DNA from 2 places in the Streptomyces sp. NPDC111628 genome. Region 1 is predicted to be linked to the other one. Evidence: riboswitches for the same ligand, from Rfam matches in the RefSeq annotation. Region 1 holds a riboswitch; the other holds the start of a gene.
What was found. Region 1 has a riboswitch for glycine ahead of gcvT (glycine cleavage system aminomethyltransferase GcvT). Riboswitches for the same ligand answer to the same signal wherever they lie in the genome.

Region 1 (9,586 bases):
TCGGTGTGGGCGCCACCGCCGGCGCCGCGCACGCCGACTCCTGCTACACCTGGAACCGCACCCTGCGCCAGGGCTCCTCCGGCAGCGACGTCACGCAGCTCCAGATCCGCGTCGCCGGCTGGGTCACCTCCGGCGAACGGCTCTCCTACGACGGCCAGTACGGCGCCAGGACCGCCGCCGCCGTCAAGAAGTTCCAGGCCGCCTACGGACTGGGCGCGGACGGCATCGCCGGCTCCGCGACCTTCAGCAAGATCTACGCGCTCCAGGACGCGGACTGCACGCCCGTCCACTTCACCTACGCGGAGCTCAACAAGTGCAACTCGGACTGGTCGGGCGGCGCGGTCTCCGCCGCCACCGCCAAGTCGAACGCGCTGAAGACCATGTGGAAGCTGGAGGCCATGCGGCACGCCCTCGGCGACGTGCCGATCACCATCTCCAGCGGTTTCCGCTCCCGCGCCTGCAACAGCGCGGTGGGCGGCTCGTCCACCAGCCGCCACCTCTACGGCGACGCCGCCGACCTCACCGGCTCGCCCAGCTTCTGCCGGCTCGCCCAGCAGGCCAGGACCCACGGCTTCTCGGAGATCCTCGGCCCGGGCTACCCCGGCCACAACGACCACACCCACGTGGCCTTCGACCCGTCGCCGTACTGGTCGGCCCCGAACTGCGGCATCTGAGGGCCGCGCGGGGCGCGGCTCAGCACTCGATGATGTTCACCGCGAGCCCGCCCCGCGCCGTCTCCTTGTACTTGACCGACATGTCGGCGCCGGTGTCCTTCATGGTCTTGATGACCTTGTCGAGGGAGACCTTGTGGGAGCCGTCGCCGCGCATCGCCATCCGGGCCGCCGTGACCGCCTTGACCGCGGCCATGCCGTTGCGCTCGATGCAGGGGATCTGGACCAGGCCGCCGACCGGGTCGCAGGTGAGGCCGAGGTTGTGCTCCATGCCGATCTCGGCGGCGTTCTCCACCTGCTCCGGGGTGCCGCCGAGCACCTCGGCGAGGGCGCCGGCCGCCATCGAGCAGGCGGAGCCGACCTCGCCCTGGCAGCCGACCTCGGCGCCGGAGATGGAGGCGTTCTCCTTGAAGAGCATGCCGATGGCGCCGGCGGCGAGGAGGAAGCGGACCACGCCGTCCTCGTCGGCGCCGGGCACGAAGTTCATGTAGTAGTGCAGGACCGCGGGGATGATGCCGGCCGCGCCGTTGGTCGGGGCGGTGACGACCCGGCCGCCGGCGGCGTTCTCCTCGTTCACGGCCATCGCGTAGAGCGTGATCCACTCCATGGCCAGGGCCTGCGGGTCGCCCTCGGAGCGCAGCTTGCGCGCGGTGTTCGCGGCGCGGCGGCGGACCTTCAGCCCGCCCGGCAGGATGCCCTCGCGGGTCATGCCGCGCTCCACGCAGGCCCGCATCACGCGCCAGATCTCCAGCAGGCCCTCGCGGATCTCCTCCTCGTCGCGCCAGGCCCGCTCGTTCTCCAGCATCAGGGCGGAGATGGACAGGCCCGTCTCCCGGGCCAGGCGCAGCAGCTCGTCGCCGGTGCGGAAGGGGTACTTCAGGACGGTGTCGTCGAGGACTATGCGGTCGGCGCCGACCGCGTCCTCGTCGACGACGAAGCCGCCGCCGACCGAGTAGTACGTCTTGGTCAGCACCTCGGCGCCCTCGGCGTCGTACGCCCACAGGGTCATGCCGTTGGCGTGGTAGGGGAGGGCCTTGCGGCGGTGCAGGACCATGTCGTCGTCGTAGGAGAAGGCGATCTCGTGCTCGGCGAGGAGGCGGATGCGACCGGAGGACTTGATCGCCTCGACGCGGTCGTCGGCGCTCTCCACGTCCACCGTGCGCGGCGAGTCGCCCTCCAGGCCGAGCAGCACCGCCTTGGGCGTGCCGTGGCCGTGGCCGGTGGCGCCGAGCGAACCGTACAGCTCGGCGCGGACCGAGGCGACGGAGTCCAGCAGCTCCTCGTTGCGCAGGCGGCGGGCGAACATGCGGGCCGCGCGCATCGGGCCGACCGTGTGCGAGCTCGACGGGCCGATGCCGATCGAGAACAGGTCGAAGACCGAGATGGCCACGGGGACTCCTCAGAACGGGGGTGGTGCAGAGGGTGGGGCGCTCCGGGCGGGGCGCCGGGCCGCTTGTGGCGGACGCGGCGCCCCACTCGAAGGGGTGGTGTCTACTTGTTCAGACCCGGGTACAGCGGGTGCTTGTCGGCCAGGGTCTTCACCCGGGCCTTGAGGGCCTCCGCGTCGTAGGACGGCTTCAGCGCCTCGGCGATCACGTCCGCGACCTCGGCGAAGTCCTCGGCGGTGAAGCCGCGGGTCGCCAGGGCCGGCGTACCGATGCGCAGACCGGAGGTCACCATCGGCGGACGCGGGTCGTTCGGGACGGCGTTGCGGTTGACCGTGATGCCGACCTCGTGAAGCCGGTCCTCGGCCTGCTGCCCGTCCAGCTCGGAGTCGCGCAGGTCCACCAGGACCAGGTGGACGTCCGTGCCGCCGGTCAGGACGGAGACGCCCGCCGCCTTCGCGTCGTCCCGCACCAGGCGCTCGGCCAGGATGCGGGCACCCTCCAGCGTACGGCCCTGGCGCTCCTTGAAGTCCTCGCTCGCGGCGACCTTGAAGGCGACGGCCTTGGCGGCCACCACGTGCTCCAGCGGACCACCCTGCTGACCGGGGAAGACGGCGGAGTTGATCTTCTTGGCCAGCTCGGCGGTGGAGAGGATCACACCGCCGCGGGGGCCGCCCAGCGTCTTGTGGGTCGTCGTCGTCACCACGTGCGCGTGCGGGACCGGGTTCGGGTGCAGGCCCGCCGCGACCAGACCGGCGAAGTGCGCCATGTCGACCATCAGGTACGCGCCGACCTCGTCCGCGACCTTGCGGAACGCGGCGAAGTCCAGCTGACGCGGGTACGCCGACCAGCCCGCCACGATCAGCTTCGGCTTGGTCTCCCTGGCCAGGCGCTCCACCTCGGCCATGTCGACCTGGCCGTCGTCGCCGACGTGGTAGGGGACGACGTTGTAGAGCTTGCCGGAGAAGTTGATCTTCATGCCGTGGGTCAGGTGCCCGCCGTGGGCGAGGTTCAGACCCATGATCGTGTCGCCGGGCTTGAGCAGCGCGAACATCGCGGCCGCGTTGGCCTGGGCGCCCGAGTGCGGCTGCACGTTGGCGTGCTCGGCGCCGAAGAGCGCCTTGACCCGGTCGATGGCGATCTGCTCGATCACGTCGACGTGCTCGCAGCCGCCGTAGTAGCGGCGGCCGGGGTAGCCCTCGGCGTACTTGTTGGTGAGGACCGAGCCCTGGGCCTCCATGACCGCGACCGGGGCGAAGTTCTCCGAGGCGATCATCTCGAGGGTGGACTGCTGGCGGTCCAGCTCGGCGTCGACGGCGGCGGCGACGTCCGGGTCCAGCTCGTGCAGGGGTGTGTTCAGAAGCGACATGCGATCGTGACTCCTCAGGCGCCGGCGAAGGCGGTGTACTCGTCGGCGGAGAGCAGGTCGGCCGGCTCGTCCGTGATCCGCACCTTGAACAGCCAGCCGCCCTCGAAGGGGGCGCTGTTCACCAGCGACGGGTCGTTGACGACGTCCTCGTTGACCTCGGTGATCTCGCCGGAGACGGGGGAGTACAGGTCGGAGACGGACTTGGTCGACTCCAGTTCGCCGCAGGTCTCGCCCGCGGTCACCGAGTCGCCGACCTCGGGGAGCTGCACGAAGACGACGTCACCGAGCGCGTTGGCCGCGTGCTCCGTGATGCCGACCGTCGAGACGCCGTCCTCGGCGCCCGACAGCCACTCGTGCTCCTTGCTGTAGCGCAGCTGCTGGGGGTTGCTCATGGCCTGAATTCTCCTGTACGCGAGGAAGTGGCTGGTGAAGGGGGTGCTGAGGGAGGGGTGGGTGACTCAGGGGGCTGCCGCGGAGGGGCGGTGCCCCGAGTCCACTGTCTACTTCTGGCGCTTGTAGAACGGCAGCGCCACGACCTCGTACGGCTCGTGACTGCCCCGGATGTCCACGCCGACGCCCTCGGTGCCCGGAGCCGCGTGCGCGGGGTCGACGTACGCCATGGCGATCGGCTTGCCCAGCGTCGGGGACGGGGCGCCGGAGGTGACCTCGCCGATCACCTCGCCGCCCGCGACGACCTGGTACCCGGAGCGCGGGACCCGGCGGCCCTCGGCGACCAGGCCGACCAGGACGCGGGGCGGCCGGGAAGCGGCGCGCTCGGCGGCCTCGGTCAGCGCGGCGCGCCCGACGAAGTCGCCCTCCTTCTCGAACTTCACCACCCGGCCCAGACCGGCGTCGAACGGGGTCAGCGCGGTCGACAGCTCGTTGCCGTACAGCGGCATGCCCGCCTCCAGGCGGAGCGTGTCCCGGCAGGACAGGCCGCACGGGGTCAGTCCCGCGCCCTCACCGGCCTTGGTCAGCGCCTGCCACAGCTCGACGGCGTGCTCGGGCTTCACGAACAGCTCGAAGCCGTCCTCGCCGGTGTAACCGGTGCGCGCGATCAGCGCCGGGACACCGGCGACCGTGCCGGGAAGACCGGCGTAGTACTTCAGGCCGTCCAGGTCGGCGTCGGTGAGCGAGGCGAGGATGCCCGGGGACTCGGGGCCCTGCACGGCGAGCAGCGCGTACGCGTCGCGGTCGTCACGCACCTCGGCGTCGAAGCCGGCCGCCCGCCCGGTCAGCGCGTCCAGCACGACCTGCGCGTTGGAGGCGTTGGCGACCACCATGTATTCGGAAGGGGCGGCCTCGGTCTCACCGAGCCGGTAGACGATCAGGTCGTCCAGGATGCCGCCGTCCTCGCGGCAGATCATGGTGTAGCGGGCCCGGCCCGGCTTCACGGTGCCGATGTTGCCGACCAGCGCGAAGTTCAGCAGCTCGGCCGCCTGCGGCCCGGTGACGCTGATCTCACCCATGTGCGACAGGTCGAAGAGACCGGCGCGGGTGCGCACCGCGACGTGCTCCTCGCGCTCGGAGCCGTAGCGCAGCGGCATGTCCCAGCCGGCGAAGTCGGTCATCGTCGCGCCCAGCGCGCGATGCGTGGCATCCAGCGCGGTACGGCGCAGTTCGGTACTGCTCATCGGTCGGTCGTCTCCCAGGACAGGACGGGGCGAGGTCGGTCCTCCCCATCTGTCATCGGAACCTGAGAGGTTCGCCACGGCCACCGGAGTACGGCGATCAGGGCTTGCACCTTGGGTGGGACCACCGTCGGGGGCGGTCCGCTTTTCAGATGTGCCTCGCCCGCGCGGTAACGGTGCCTGAGAGATTCAAGGGAGGGACTTGCTCCTTCGGCGCCCCGGCGCGGCCGGGGACTCTCCCGCGCGGATTCAAACGGCCGGTATGCAGTTGGCGCCGCCATCATTGCACGCCTGGCTCATCCGTGGGCAGAGCTGTTCTTGTAACCGGCTTGTGGCAGTAAGCGAACGAAAACGCGAGACCCGCGCATTACCTTCTCTTTACACTCGACGGGGAGGTACTCGTGTACCGCCCCAGGGGAGGACGATCACGGTGAACAGGACCACGGCGTACGCCACGACCTCGGGACTCGCGCTGCCCAAGCAGCCGGCCGCCCCGGCCCCCGAGGCATGCGCCCCACTGACCGCACCCGTCGTCCGCGACCTGAGGGACCGCGACGGCCGCAGCCCGCACGCCCTGCTCTTCGGACCCCGGGACCTGGTGGTGATCACCGGCCTGCCCGGCAGCGGCAAGTCCACGCTCATGCGGCGCACCGTGCGCGGCGGCCGCATCGACTCCCAGGACACCCGCGACCGCTGGGACCAGCGTATGCCGCGCCTCCTGCCGTACGCGCTCTACCGCCCCCTCGTCCGCCTCGCCCACTACGCCGGACTGCGCCGCGCGCTGCGCTCCGGCGAGGCCGTCGTCGTGCACGACTGCGGCACCCAGGCCTGGGTGCGCGGCTGGCTGGCCCGCGAGGCCCGCCGCCGGGACGGCACCCTGCACCTGCTGCTCCTCGACGTCGCCCCCGGCGAGGCCCTGGCCGGCCAGCGCGAGCGCGGCCGGGGCGTCTCGCGGTACGCGTTCCTGCGGCACCGCACGGCCAACTCCCGCCTGCTGCGCGCGGTGACCGAGGGCACCCTGCCCGCCGGCTGCTCCTCGGCGGTCGTCCTGGACCGGGCGGCGGCCGACACCCTGCGGCGGATCGCCTTCACGGGGTGACGCACGGTAGGGCACCGGAGTCGAACGGGTTAGCCTTTCAGCCACGAACGGCGGTACCAGGCAGGCGGTAGGTAGACAGATGGACTTCCCGGCACAGGCGCACCCCCACCCGCACGGCGGGTGGCCCGGCAACGAGCTGGAGGAGGTGCTGTCCGCCTCCCTCGGCATCCCGTCGGCCGGCGGCCGGATCGTGGAGGTCCTCGGCCGCAGCTTCCTGTGGATACCCCTGCCGAACGGCGGCGGCCCGCACAGCGGCCCCCTCGACCTGCCGTCGCTGGAGATCGACGGCCAGGCCTACGTGCCGGTGTTCAGCTCGGAGGAGCAGCTGCGCCAGGTCGCCGGCGCGCACATGGCGTACACCATCGCCCCCGCCGCGGAGTTCGCCCGCGGCCTGCCCCCGCAGGTCGGCATCGCGGTGAACCCGGAGGGCGTGGTCGGCATCCCGCTGCCGCCGCCCGCCGTGGCCGAGCTGTGCCGGGCCGGGCGCACCCCGCTGGACGGGCCCTCCTCCGGCGGCCGGGTCCGCCTCTTCGAGCCGGACTGGCAGGACGACCCGGTGGACTTCCTGGCCGCGGCCTCCGCCGAGTTCGCCGCCACCGGCGTCGTCCGCAGCGCGCGCCGCTGCCTGGCCGCCGTCGAGACCGCCGACCCGGTCCTGTTCGTCGGCGTCGAACTGACCCACTGGGAGGACGACGCCCGCGCCCTCCCCCTGGACGCCCTCGGCCGAGCCCTGACCAGGGCCCCCTTGAAGTACCAGGTCAACCTGGTCCTTCTGGAAGCAGCCCAGGACCCGGTCTGCGACTGGATGCGGGAGAAGGTCAGGCCCTTCTACAACGGTGACTTGTAGACACCGGTAAGGGGGAGTGCCGTCAGGGGCGCGGGGAACTGCGCGACAAGCCACGACGAAACCCGCACCCGCAAGACGGCAGCTCACCCCGAGCTCCTAGGCCCCCCGCACCCGGCGGAGCCTTAAGCTGGTCCCCACACCGGGGGAACTTCTCGAAGGGGCGATACGCGTGAGCGCCAGCGGCACCACGACCGGACAGGTCGAGCACATGCTGCGCCAGGTGACGCCCGGGCGCTACGACGCCTACGAGGCCCTGCTGCGCGCCCTCGCCAGCCCCACTTCCGGCCAGGTCTGGATGCTGCTGTGGCACGGCCAGGCCGGCTCCCCGGACGCCCAGTACGGAAACATGGAGGTCGAGGGCTACGGCTACGCGCCCTGCGTGACCTCCGCCCAGGAGCTCTCGGCCAGCGGCTGGAACCGGTCGTACGAAGTGGTCGACGGCCTGGAGGTCGCCCGCGCCCTCTACCCGGACCACTACGGACTGTGGCTCAACCCGCACGCCCCCGGCGGCGGCGTCGGCATCCCCTGGCTCGACCTGCGCCGCATCGCCTCCGGCCTGGACCGCCAGCCCGCCGGGCCGCTGCGGCTGTCCGAACCGGCCATCGAGATCCCCCAGTTCTACGCCCTGCTCGCACAGAACGCCCACCGCACCCCGGCAGTCCGCGCGCTGCGCCGCGCCTGGGTGCAGCCGGCGCTGGGGGCGCCGTACCTCGCCATCGGCCTGGACGTGTACGACACCTCCCCGCCGGCCGTCGACGCGGTGCGCGCCATGATGCAGCAGTCCGTCGGCGCGGTACCGGACGGGCTGCCGGTGTCGACGGTGGCGATGACCGACGCCCACGACCCGGTCGCCCTGTGGCTGCGCGCCAACGCGCGCCCGTTCTACGACCGCGAGGCCCACGCGCCGGCCCCCGCCCAGGCGCCGGCGGGCGGGTACGGATACCCTCCGGCCGGTAGCCGGTACTGACGGCAGCGGGGTCCGTCCTCCCCGTCGGAAGAGGCGATCTTCGCGCGTAGATGGCGACGCAAAGCGCCGTCTTGTCCCCGATGTCCCAACTCGCCCGTGTCCGGCCCCCGTTACCCACTGTCCGGATAACGGAACACCTCAAACAGCATCACGGTTGCGCATCCATTCCCCGTCAAGTCTGGCTACAGATCGCCAAAGCGTTGAAGACTCCCGCAACAAGGGGTGGATGCTCGCCTCTTTGTACGACGGACTGATCACGCCGCTACAGCGGCAAGTGCGGGCCGGCTACCGCCGGTTGAGAGGGGTCCCTGCCAGATGACGGCACCATTGCACGAGCCGACCGCGGAAGCGGCCCCGAGTGCGGCAGAGGAAGCGGCGGTCGCCGGCGCCGAGGCCAAGTCGGTACAAGGGCGCTCCCTGGGCCGGATCGCCTGGGAGCGCCTGAAGCGGGACAAGCTGGCCCTCGCGGGCGGCATCGTCGTGCTGGTCCTCGTCGTGGTCGCCGTGTTCGCGCCCTTGATCACCTCCCTCTACGGGCAGGACCCCAACGCGTACAACGAGGACATGATCGACCCGCTGTTCGGTACCCCCACGGGTTCCCTGGGCGGCCTCGGCGGCGAACACTGGCTCGGCGTGGAGCCGGTCAACGGCCGCGACATCTTCGCCCGCATCGTCCACGGCGCACGCATCTCGCTGCTGGTCGGCTTCCTGTCCGCGATGGTCGCCGTGGTCCTCGGCACCGTCCTCGGTGTCCTCGCGGGCTTCTTCGGCGGCTGGGTCGACTCCCTCATCTGCCGGATCATGGACGGCCTGCTCGCCTTCCCGCAGCTGCTCTTCATCATCGCCCTGGTCTCCGTCATGCCGGACAACATGCTCGGACTGAGCGGCACGGGCGTGCGCCTGCTCATGATGATCGTGGTCATCGGCTTCTTCGGCTGGCCCTACATCGGTCGCGTGGTCCGCGGTCAGACACTCTCGATGCGCGAACGGGAGTACGTCGAGGCGGCCCGGTCGCTGGGTGCCGGACGGTTCTACATCCTCTTCAAGGAACTGCTGCCCAACCTGGTGGCGCCGATCATCGTGTACACGACGATGATGATCCCCACCAACATCCTCACCGAGGCGGCGCTCAGCTTCCTGGGCGTGGGCGTCAAGCCGCCCACGTCGTCCTGGGGGCAGATGCTCTCGAGCGCGATCGACTACTACAAGTCGGACCCCATGTACATGGTGGTCCCCGGTGTGGCGATCTTCATCACCGTTCTTGCCTTCAACCTCTTCGGTGACGGCGTGCGCGACGCGCTGGACCCGAAGGGCTCCCGCTGACCCTGCCGTACCGCAAGGCGACCCGTGGCACCTGCACGGGGTCTCTCATCTAATCCGGAGGATCCGAGATCGTGACTACCCAACGCACCTCAGGGCGGCGCAAGCAGGCTTTGGCCGCTGCCGCAGTGGTCGCCGCGCTGCTGACCACGGCGGCGTGCGGCGGAGGCGGCGACGACGACAGCGGCGGCGGTTCGAAGAACGGCGCGGCCGGCTACGACGCAGCCAACAACAAGGTCGCCCAGGCCTCCGAGGCCAAGAAGGGCGGCACGCTGAAGTTCGCCAGCACGCAGGACG
Region 2 (9,586 bases), on a different contig from region 1:
GGGAACAAGATCAACGCGCCGTATCGTTTCCAGGTCATCGGCAAGCCGCAGGACCTCGAACCGGCTCTCAACATTCCTGGAGGAGTGGTGCAGACTCTGGAGAAGGAACAGGCCACCGTTACTGTTGAGCGGTCGAGCAAGATCGTCGTGGACGCCTTGCGAGCGGCGGAGCGGCCTGACTACGCTCGGTCGTCCTCCCAGTGAACCGGCGGTGCATGGGGGGCGTCCGGCGAGGGCATGAGGTTGCGGGGGGTCGGCGCACCGATTGGGTGGTGCGTGGTGGAAACTGTCTGGTGGAGACGGACGTTGTGAAGGTGTCCGGGTCGGCCAGTGCGTTCAGTAAGGGTTCGTCCTGCCCCACGGGCGGGTCTGTTTCGGTCAAGGGGAATCGCCCGTGAAGTTGTTTGCGAAGTTGTTCGGCAAGAGCGCGCGAGAGGGCAGCGGCGACAACGCGACCGCCCGCCATCGCGCACAGCCCGAGGCGGAGGGCCGACGCCCGATGTACCGGGACCAGGTGGGTGGTCCGGGCGCGCCGTCTGTTGACCCTGCTCAGTCCGGCGGCATAGGTTTCGGCCAGCCCTCGGCCCCGGGTGCGGGTGGAGGGTTCACCCCCGACCCGTACGCGTCGAACGCCCCGGCGGGGCAGTCGCGGCAGGAGGATCCGTCCATGTCGGCCCTGGTCTGTACGAGGTGCGGCAACCGCAACGCGGAGAACAGCCGTTTCTGCTCCAACTGCGGTGCTCCGCTGCGGCCCGGCGCGGTCCCGGAGCGTGCCTCCGAGACGACCTCCACGATCTCCATCTCCGGTCTGGAGGCCTACGACGCCGAGGTCACCGGCCAGACGGCGATGCCGGCGCTCTCTCCCGAGGCGCAGGCGGCCGTGGACGCGCTGCCGCTGGGCTCCGCCCTCCTGGTCGTGCGCCGCGGTCCGAACTCGGGCAGCCGCTTCCTGCTGGACGGCGAGCTGACCACCGCCGGGCGTCATCCGCAGAGCGACATCTTCCTGGACGACGTGACGGTCTCGCGCCGGCACGTGGAGTTCCGCCGCAGCCCGGACGGTTCCTTCACGGTCGCCGACGTCGGCAGCCTGAACGGCACCTATGTCAACCGGGAGCGCATCGACCAGGTCGCCCTGTCCAACGGTGACGAGGTGCAGATCGGCAAGTACCGGCTGGTGTTCTACGCGAGCCAGCGGGGTTACTGACCCGCCCCCGGGCCGTCCGCCCGGGGAACCTCCAGGGAAGGTCCATGTTTCAAACACCGAGCGGCGGTGCCGGGCAAGGCGCCGCCGCCACGGACAGTGGGCTGATGAGCATCGGCGCAGTGCTGAACGCGCTGCGTGACGAGTTCCCCGACGTCACCATCTCCAAGATCCGTTTCCTGGAGTCGGAGGGTCTCGTCGAGCCGCGGCGGACCCCGGCCGGGTATCGCAAGTTCAGTGCGCACGACGTCGAGCGCCTCGGCCAGGTGCTGCGCATGCAGCGGGACCACTATCTGCCGCTCAAGGTGATCCGTGAGCACCTGGACGCCGTCGAGCGCGGCGAGGCCGTGGCGCTGCCGCGGGTCGGCCGGCAGCGGGACGGGGAGGCGGCCGCGCCCGAGCCCGCCGAGAGCCCGACGGTGGCCCGGATCGGGCGGGACGAGCTGCTCGCCACGGCCGGGATCGGCGAGCAGGAGCTGAAGGAGTGGGAGTCGTACGGGCTCCTCGTCCCACTGCCCGACGGGGCCTACGACGCCGAGGCGGTCACCGTGGCGTCGCTGGTGGTGCAGCTGGGGCGGTTCGGGATCGAACCGCGGCACCTGCGGGTGATGAAGGCCGCCGCCGACCGCGAGGCCGGGCTCGTCGACCAGGTGGTGGCCCCGCTGAAGCGCCACCGCAACCCCCAGACCAGGGCACACGCGGAAGCCCGCACCAAGGAGCTGGCGGGACTCGCGGTGAAACTGCACGCGGCGCTGGTGCAGACCGCTCTGGGCGTGCGGCTGCCCTGAAACGGGCGGACCGGCGACCCGGATCGCCCACCCGATCCCGGCCCGACTACCCAAACGTCCCGGGCACGGCCTAGGGTTGCTGTGTGAACGAGCTCGATGTCGTAGGTGTCCGGGTCGAGATGCCCTCCAACCAGCCGATCGTGCTGCTGCGCGAGGTGGGCGGCGACCGTTACCTTCCCATCTGGATCGGACCGGGGGAGGCGACGGCGATCGCCTTCGCCCAGCAGGGCATGGCTCCCGCACGGCCGCTGACCCACGACCTCTTCAAGGACGTGCTGGAAGCCGTCGGCCAGGAGCTCTCCGAAGTACGCATCACCGACCTGCGCGACGGGGTCTTCTACGCCGAGCTGGTCTTCGCGAGCGGGGTCGAGGTCAGTGCCAGGCCGTCCGACGCCATAGCGTTGGCCCTGCGCACCGGTACGCCGATCTACGGCAGCGACACGGTCCTCGACGACGCCGGTATCGCCATTCCGGACGAGCAGGAGGACGAGGTGGAGAAGTTCCGCGAGTTCCTCGACCAGATCTCGCCCGAGGACTTCGGGACCAGCAATCAGTGAGACGCGGGGCCCGTCCGGGCACATCCGGCTAGCCTTTCCCGGGATGGGACACGGGAAACCACTCGTAGGGTGATTATCACTCGGCGTGCCGAGTGTGGCGATCGTTGACGCACCCTTGGTGACTGCCTACCTTCGAGGAGGCAGGTCAAGGACGGAGGTCGGCGTGAGAATCAGCGGCGACGGTACGGTTGGGGGTGGCCCCGGGCACAGCCTCGGGGCAGGCGGGCCGTACCCTCCCCAGGGCTCCCGGCTTCGCGCAGGCGCGGGCCACGCCCAGCACGGTGTTGCGGCCGATCCCGGTCCGCAGCGACCGGCAGCCGTGCCGACCAGCGGAGGGGCGACGTCCATGGCGTCCGAGCAGATCGGCTACCGCGGGCCGACGGCCTGCGCGGCCGCCGGTATCACCTACCGGCAACTCGACTACTGGGCGCGCACGGGCCTCGTCGAGCCCAGCGTGCGGCCCGCGCACGGATCCGGGACGCAGCGGCTGTACAGCTTCCGCGACGTGGCCGTGCTGAAGATCGTCAAGCGTTTCCTCGACACCGGTGTGTCCCTGCAGAACATCCGCACCGCCGTCCAGCACCTCAGGGAGCGCGGCTTCCGCGACCTGGAGCGGATGACGCTGATGAGCGACGGCGCCACCGTCTACGAGTGCACCTCGCCCGAGGAGGTGCACGCACTGCTCCAGGGCGGGCAGGGCATCTTCGGGATCGCCGTCGGCGTGGTGTGGCGGGACGTGGAGAGCGCGCTGTCCCAGCTGCACGGTGAGCGGATCGACACGGGGGAGACCCTGGTCGGGCACAATCCGGCCGACGAGCTGGCCCGGCGGCGCAACAACCGGGCGGTCTGACCCCGCCGCGCCCCGGAGCCGTCCGGTGACGGCATTGTCAGTGGCGTAGGGCAGCATCGGAGATGTGAGAACCGCGCCCACGATCCTGCATCTCGACATGGACGCCTTCTTCGCCTCGGTGGAGCAGGCGTCCAAGCCGAGCCTGCGCGGGAAGGCCGTCGTGGTGGGCGGCCTCGGACCGCGCGGTGTGGTCGCCACCTGCTCGTACGAGGCGCGGGTGTTCGGGGTGCACTCCGCGATGCCGATGGGCCAGGCCCGCAGGCTCGCGCCGCACGCCGCCTACCTCGTGCCGCGCTTCGAGCTCTACCGGTCGATCAGCGAGCAGGTGATGCGGCTGCTGCGGGAGCTGTCGCCGCTGGTGGAGCCGCTGAGCCTGGACGAGGCCTTCGTGGACCTGGACGCGGGCGGGGCGGCCCGGGACGCGGAGTCGGCGCGAGTGACCGGGGCGAAGCTGCGCACGGACATCCGCACCGTCACCGGCCTCACCGGGTCCGTGGGCCTCGCCGCCTCCAAGATGCTCGCCAAGATCGCCTCGGAGGCGGCCAAGCCCGACGGACTGGTGCTCATCCCGCCGGGCACCGAGCGGGCCATGCTGGAGCCGATGACCGTGCGGACGCTGCCCGGGGTGGGACCGGCCACGGGTGACCACCTGCGGCGGGCGGGGATCACCACGGTCGGCGAGATCGCCGAGGCGGGCGAGGACGAGCTGGTGCGGCTGCTGGGCAAGGCACACGGCCACGCCCTGTACGCCATGGCGCTGGCGCGGGACGAGCGGCCGGTGGTGGCCGAGCGGGAGACCAAGTCGGTGTCCGTGGAGGACACCTACGACGTGGACATCCACGACCGGGTGCGGGTCGGCGTCGAGGTGGGACGGCTGGCGGACCGCTGCGTGCGGCGCCTTCGCGGCTCCGGTCTGTCCGGGCGGACCATCGTGCTCAAGGTGCGCAGATACGACTTCTCCACGCTGACCCGCTCCGAGACCCTGCGCGGGCCCACCGACGACCCCGCCGTGGTGCGCGAGGCGGCGGCCCGACTGCTGGACTCGGTGGACACCACGGGCGGCGTGCGGCTGCTCGGGGTGGGGGTCAGCGGGCTCGCCGACTACACGCAGGAGGACCTGTTCGCCCAGGCTGCGGGGGACCGGGCCGAGGAATCGGCCGAGCAGCCCGAGACCGAGCCCGCCGAGGAGCACAGACCCTCGCCCGCCGAGCGGCGGTGGCCGGCGGGGCACGACGTGCGGCACACGGAGCTGGGGCACGGCTGGGTGCAGGGCAGTGGTCTCGGGCGGGTCACCGTGCGGTTCGAGACGCCGTACTCGGAGGTCGGGCGGGTGCGGACCTTCGCGGTGGACGACCCGGAGCTGACGCCCGCGGATCCGCTGCCGCTGGTCGCCGACGCGGAGGACGGGGCGGGTCAGCCCTCGTCGGGGCCCTTGCCCTTGCCGGCCAGCTTGCCGAAGTCGTGGTCGGGAGGCGGGGGAGCGGCCGCCACGTCCAAGCCGTAGTGGTGGTAGAGCTGGAGTTCCTGCTCGGGCGAGAGGTGGCGGCCGACGCCGAAGTCGGGTGCCTCCTTGATCAGCGCCCGGTCGAAGGGCACGCGCAGGGTGCCGTCGACCAGCTCGCTGGGCTCCAGCGGGACGAAGGCGTCCCTGCTGAAGAGACCGGTTCGTATCGCCGCCCACTCGGGGACGCCGGTGGCATCGTCGAGGTAGACCTCGTCCACGGTGCCGATCCTGGTGCCGTCGCGGTCGAACGCCTTGCGGCCGATCAGGTTCCGCGGATCGATGTCAGTACGCACGGGGCCCTCCACTTGATCGCACCACTGGGCCGGACTGGGCTCGCACACCAGCCGCCTAATCATCCGTAAGTACTACAAAAGGGCACAAGTGCCCGGTCGGCCACTCGAAGTCCGTGCGGCGACCTCGCTGGTACGCTGGCAAACGGCTGCTGACCCCGCGCGGGAGAGTCCTCCGGACACCACCGGAGGCGCCGAAGGAGCAAATCCTCCCCGGAATCTCTCAGGCTCACGTACCGCACGGACGAGGTCACTCTGGAAAGCAGGGCGGGTGTCGACGGCTTCCGCTCTCACCGACGGTGAAAGCCGGGAGAGCCCCAGGGCTCGCCCGGTGAAGCTCTCAGGTTGAGATGACAGAGGGGGAGGCCGTCCGGGTACCCGCGCCGTGGTGCCCCTCGAAGGTCGTCAGACCAGGAGGCCTCCGCAATGACCGCCCATCGCACTCCGCTCTCCGAACTCGAACAGGCCATGCCCTTCGAGCAGCGCCACATCGGCCCCGACCACGAGGCCCGGGCCAAGATGCTCGCGCAGGTCGGTTACGGTTCGCTCGACGAACTGACGGCCGCCGCGGTGCCGGATGTGATCAAGAACGCCGACGCGCTGGACCTGCCGGGCGCGCGCTCCGAGGCCGAGGTGCTGGCCGAGCTCCGCTCGCTGGCCGATCGCAACCAGGTCCTCGACTCCATGATCGGCCTCGGCTACTACGGCACCTTCACCCCGCCGGTGATCCTGCGCAACGTCATGGAGAACCCGTCCTGGTACACGGCGTACACGCCCTACCAGCCGGAGATCTCCCAGGGCCGTCTCGAAGCCCTGCTGAACTTCCAGACGATGGTCGCCGAGCTGACCGGCCTGCCCACCTCCGGTGCCTCGCTGCTCGACGAGGGCACCGCCGCCGCCGAGGCGATGGCGCTGTCCCGGCGCATGGGCAAGAACAAGAAGGGCCTGTTCCTGGTCGACGCGGACGCGTTGCCGCAGACCGTCGCGGTGATACAGACCCGTGCCGAGCCGACCGGCGTCGAGGTCGTCGTCGCCGACCTGAGCGAGGGCATCCCCGCCGAGGTCGCGGAGCGGGAGATCAACGGCGTCCTGCTCCAGTACCCGGGCGCCTCCGGAGCCGTCCGCGACATCAAGCCGGTGATCGACCGGGCGCACGAGCTCGGCGCGCTCGTCACCGTCGCCGCCGACCTGCTCGCCCTCACCCTGCTCACCTCGCCCGGCGAGCTGGGCGCGGACATCGCGGTGGGCACCACCCAGCGCTTCGGCGTGCCGATGGGCTTCGGCGGACCGCACGCCGGTTACATGGCGGTGCACGAGAAGTTCGCCCGCAGCCTCCCCGGCCGCCTGGTCGGCGTTTCCGTGGACGCCGACGGCAACAAGGCCTACCGCCTGGCCCTGCAGACCCGCGAGCAGCACATCCGCCGCGAGAAGGCCACCAGCAACATCTGCACCGCGCAGGTGCTGCTCGCCGTCATGGCCGGCATGTACGCCGTCTACCACGGCCCCGAGGGCCTGCGGGCCATCGCCCGCCGCACCCACCGGTACGCCACGATCACCGCCGCCGGCCTCACCGCGGGCGGCGTCGAGATCGTCCACGGCGCCTACTTCGACACCGTCACCGCGCGGGTGCCCGGCCGGGCAGGCGAGGTCGTCCACGCCGCCCGCGAGAACGGCGTCAACCTGCGGCTCGTCGACGCCGACCACGTGTCGTTCGCCTGCGACGAGACCACCACGCGCGCCCAGGTCGGCGGCGTGTGGCACGCCTTCGGCGTGGAGGGCGACATCGAGTCGCTGGACGCGGAGGCCGGGGAGACGCTGCCCGAGGCGCTGCTGCGCACCGACGACTTCCTGACCCACCCCGTCTTCCACCAGCACCGCTCCGAGACCGCGATGCTGCGCTACCTGCGCCGCCTCGCCGACCGGGACTACGCGCTGGACCGCGGCATGATCCCGCTGGGCTCCTGCACCATGAAGCTCAACGCGACCACCGAGATGGAGCCGGTCACCTGGCCCGAGTTCGGCGCGCTGCACCCCTTCGCGCCCGCCGAGCAGGCGCAGGGCTACCTCACCCTCATCCGTGAGCTGGAGGAGCGGCTCGCCGAGGTCACCGGGTACGACAAGGTCTCGCTCCAGCCCAACGCCGGGTCGCAGGGCGAGTTCGCCGGCCTGCTCGCCGTACGCGGCTACCACCGGGCCAACGGCGACGAGCAGCGCACCGTCTGCCTCATCCCGTCCTCCGCGCACGGCACCAACGCCGCCAGCGCCGTGATGGCCGGCATGAAGGTCGTCGTCGTCAAGACCGCCGAGGACGGCGAGATCGACGTCGAGGACCTGCGGGCCAAGATCGAGAAGCACCGCGACGAGCTGGCCGTGCTGATGATCACCTACCCGTCCACGCACGGCGTGTTCGAGGAGCACGTGGCCGACATCTGCGCGCAGGTGCACGAGGCGGGCGGCCAGGTCTACGTGGACGGCGCCAACCTGAACGCCCTGGTCGGCCTCGCCAAGCCCGGTCACTTCGGCGGCGACGTCTCCCACCTGAACCTGCACAAGACCTTCTGCATCCCGCACGGCGGCGGCGGTCCCGGCGTGGGCCCGGTGGGCGTACGGTCGCACCTGGCGCCGTACCTGCCCAACCACCCGATGCAGCCCGCGGCCGGTCCGCAGACGGGCGTCGGACCGATCTCGGCGGCCCCGTGGGGCTCGGCCGGCATCCTGCCGATCTCCTGGTCGTACGTGCGGCTGATGGGCGGCGAGGGCCTCAAGCGCGCCACGCAGGTGGCCGTGCTGTCCGCCAACTACATCGCCAAGCGCCTGGAGCCGCACTTCCCGGTGCTCTACAACGGCCCCGGCGGGCTGGTCGCGCACGAGTGCATCATCGACCTGCGCCCGCTGACCAAGGCCACCGGCGTCAGCGTGGACGACGTCGCCAAGCGGCTGATCGACTACGGCTTCCACGCGCCGACGATGTCCTTCCCGGTGGCCGGCACGCTGATGATCGAGCCGACCGAGTCCGAGGACCTGGCCGAGCTGGACCGGTTCTGCGAGGCGATGATCGTCATCCGCGCGGAGATCGAGAAGGTCGGCTCCGGCGCCTGGCCGGCGGACGACAACCCGCTGCGCGGCGCCCCGCACACCGCGGACGCGCTCGGCGGTGAGTGGGACCACGCGTACACCCGCGAGGAGGCCGTCTTCCCGGCCGGTGTGTCCGCCGCCGACAAGTACTGGCCGCCGGTGCGCCGCATCGACCAGGCCTACGGCGACCGGAACCTGGTCTGCTCCTGCCCGCCGCTGGACGCGTACGAGGACTGAGTCCCGCCGCGGAAGCGAGAGAGAGGCCCCGTCCGGGCCGCGGTGTCCGGACGGGGCCTCTCGGCGTCTCAGGCCGTGGCGAGCGACACCTCCGTCGACTTGACCAGCGCGACGACGGGAACACCCACGGACAGTCCCAGGTCGTCGGCGGCCTGCCGGGTGACGGCCGCGGTCAGCTCGGCGCCCTCGACGGCGACCGCGACCGCGGCCATCGCGGCGCCGGTGGTGAGGGCGGTGACCGTGCCCGGCAGCCGGTTGCGGATGGACAGGCCGTCCACGCGCCCGGTGGCCAGAGCCACCTCGGTGGACTTCACCAGGGCCCGCACGGCGGTGCCGGGGGCGAGCGCGAGGTCCTCGGCGGCCTCCCGGGTGATCGCCGCGGTGAGGTCCTGGCCGCCGGAGAGGCGGACGGCGACCGTCGCCATGGCCTCGCCCGGGGTGACGGCGGTGACGGTGCCGGGGAGCTGGTTGCGGATGCTCAGGCTCATGGGGGCACCGTAGCCCGGTGCAGGGCGTTGCGCCGCGGGGAAGAGCCGGCGGACGTGGGGTTGGCCGTTGGGTATAACGCGATATAGCGTTAGTGTGCCGCAGTGGATGGGGTGGTCGCGGGACGCCCCGGGGAGATCGGGGTCGAGCTATGTCGGTGCAGCCCTCACCGGACGGCGGGATGCCCGCACTCCGGGCTTCGCACACGGACCGGGACCGGGCCGTGGACCTCCTGAGCGCCGCCGCCGGCGACGGCCGGCTGACCCCGGAGGAGCTGGACGAGCGGGTGGGCGCGGCGCTCACCGCGCGCACCCAGCGGGAGCTCGCCGCCCTCACCGCCGACCTGCCGACGGCTGTCGACGGCCACCCGGTCGTCGCGGCCAAGGACGTCGTCCGCATCGAGCAGGAGGGGGCGTCCACCCGGCGGGGCGAGGGCTGGGTGGTCCCGCGGCGGATGGAGATCCGGTCGGCCTGGGGCGAGGTGACCCTCGACCTCGCCCGCGCCGTGATCGCGCACGACACCCTCCACATCGACCTGGACATGCGGGCCGGGGCGCTGAGGGTCGTGACCCGGCCCGGCATCGTGGTGGACACCGAC

Region 2: linked by a shared signal. The riboswitch ahead of gcvP (aminomethyl-transferring glycine dehydrogenase) and the one ahead of gcvT (glycine cleavage system aminomethyltransferase GcvT) in region 1 are both predicted to bind glycine.

Annotation. Positions count from the first base shown of each region.
Region 1 is NZ_JBVKBZ010000001.1:1,417,426-1,427,011, forward strand. It holds gene ACZ7MF_RS06860 (D-Ala-D-Ala carboxypeptidase family metallohydrolase) at 1-674, shown strand, start outside; gene ACZ7MF_RS06865 (L-serine ammonia-lyase) at 694-2,061, opposite strand; gene glyA (serine hydroxymethyltransferase) at 2,163-3,425, opposite strand; gene gcvH (glycine cleavage system protein GcvH) at 3,440-3,817, opposite strand; gene gcvT (glycine cleavage system aminomethyltransferase GcvT) at 3,926-5,059, opposite strand; glycine riboswitch at 5,099-5,214, opposite strand; glycine riboswitch at 5,215-5,308, opposite strand; gene ACZ7MF_RS06885 (AAA family ATPase) at 5,487-6,155, shown strand; gene ACZ7MF_RS06890 (enhanced serine sensitivity protein SseB) at 6,235-7,002, shown strand; gene ACZ7MF_RS06895 (enhanced serine sensitivity protein SseB C-terminal domain-containing protein) at 7,172-7,969, shown strand; gene ACZ7MF_RS06900 (ABC transporter permease) at 8,285-9,292, shown strand; gene ACZ7MF_RS06905 (ABC transporter substrate-binding protein) at 9,364-9,586, shown strand, end outside.
Region 2 is NZ_JBVKBZ010000003.1:1,510,842-1,520,427, reverse strand. It holds gene ACZ7MF_RS21955 (DUF881 domain-containing protein) at 1-204, shown strand, start outside; gene ACZ7MF_RS21950 (FHA domain-containing protein) at 353-1,204, shown strand; gene ftsR (transcriptional regulator FtsR) at 1,249-1,989, shown strand; gene ACZ7MF_RS21940 (bifunctional nuclease family protein) at 2,073-2,546, shown strand; gene ACZ7MF_RS21935 (MerR family transcriptional regulator) at 2,710-3,396, shown strand; gene ACZ7MF_RS21930 (DNA polymerase IV) at 3,461-4,900, shown strand; gene ACZ7MF_RS21925 (PRC-barrel domain-containing protein) at 4,810-5,193, opposite strand; glycine riboswitch at 5,344-5,439, shown strand; gene gcvP (aminomethyl-transferring glycine dehydrogenase) at 5,617-8,502, shown strand; gene ACZ7MF_RS21915 (TOBE domain-containing protein) at 8,571-8,990, opposite strand; gene ACZ7MF_RS21910 (DUF1707 SHOCT-like domain-containing protein) at 9,140-9,586, shown strand, end outside.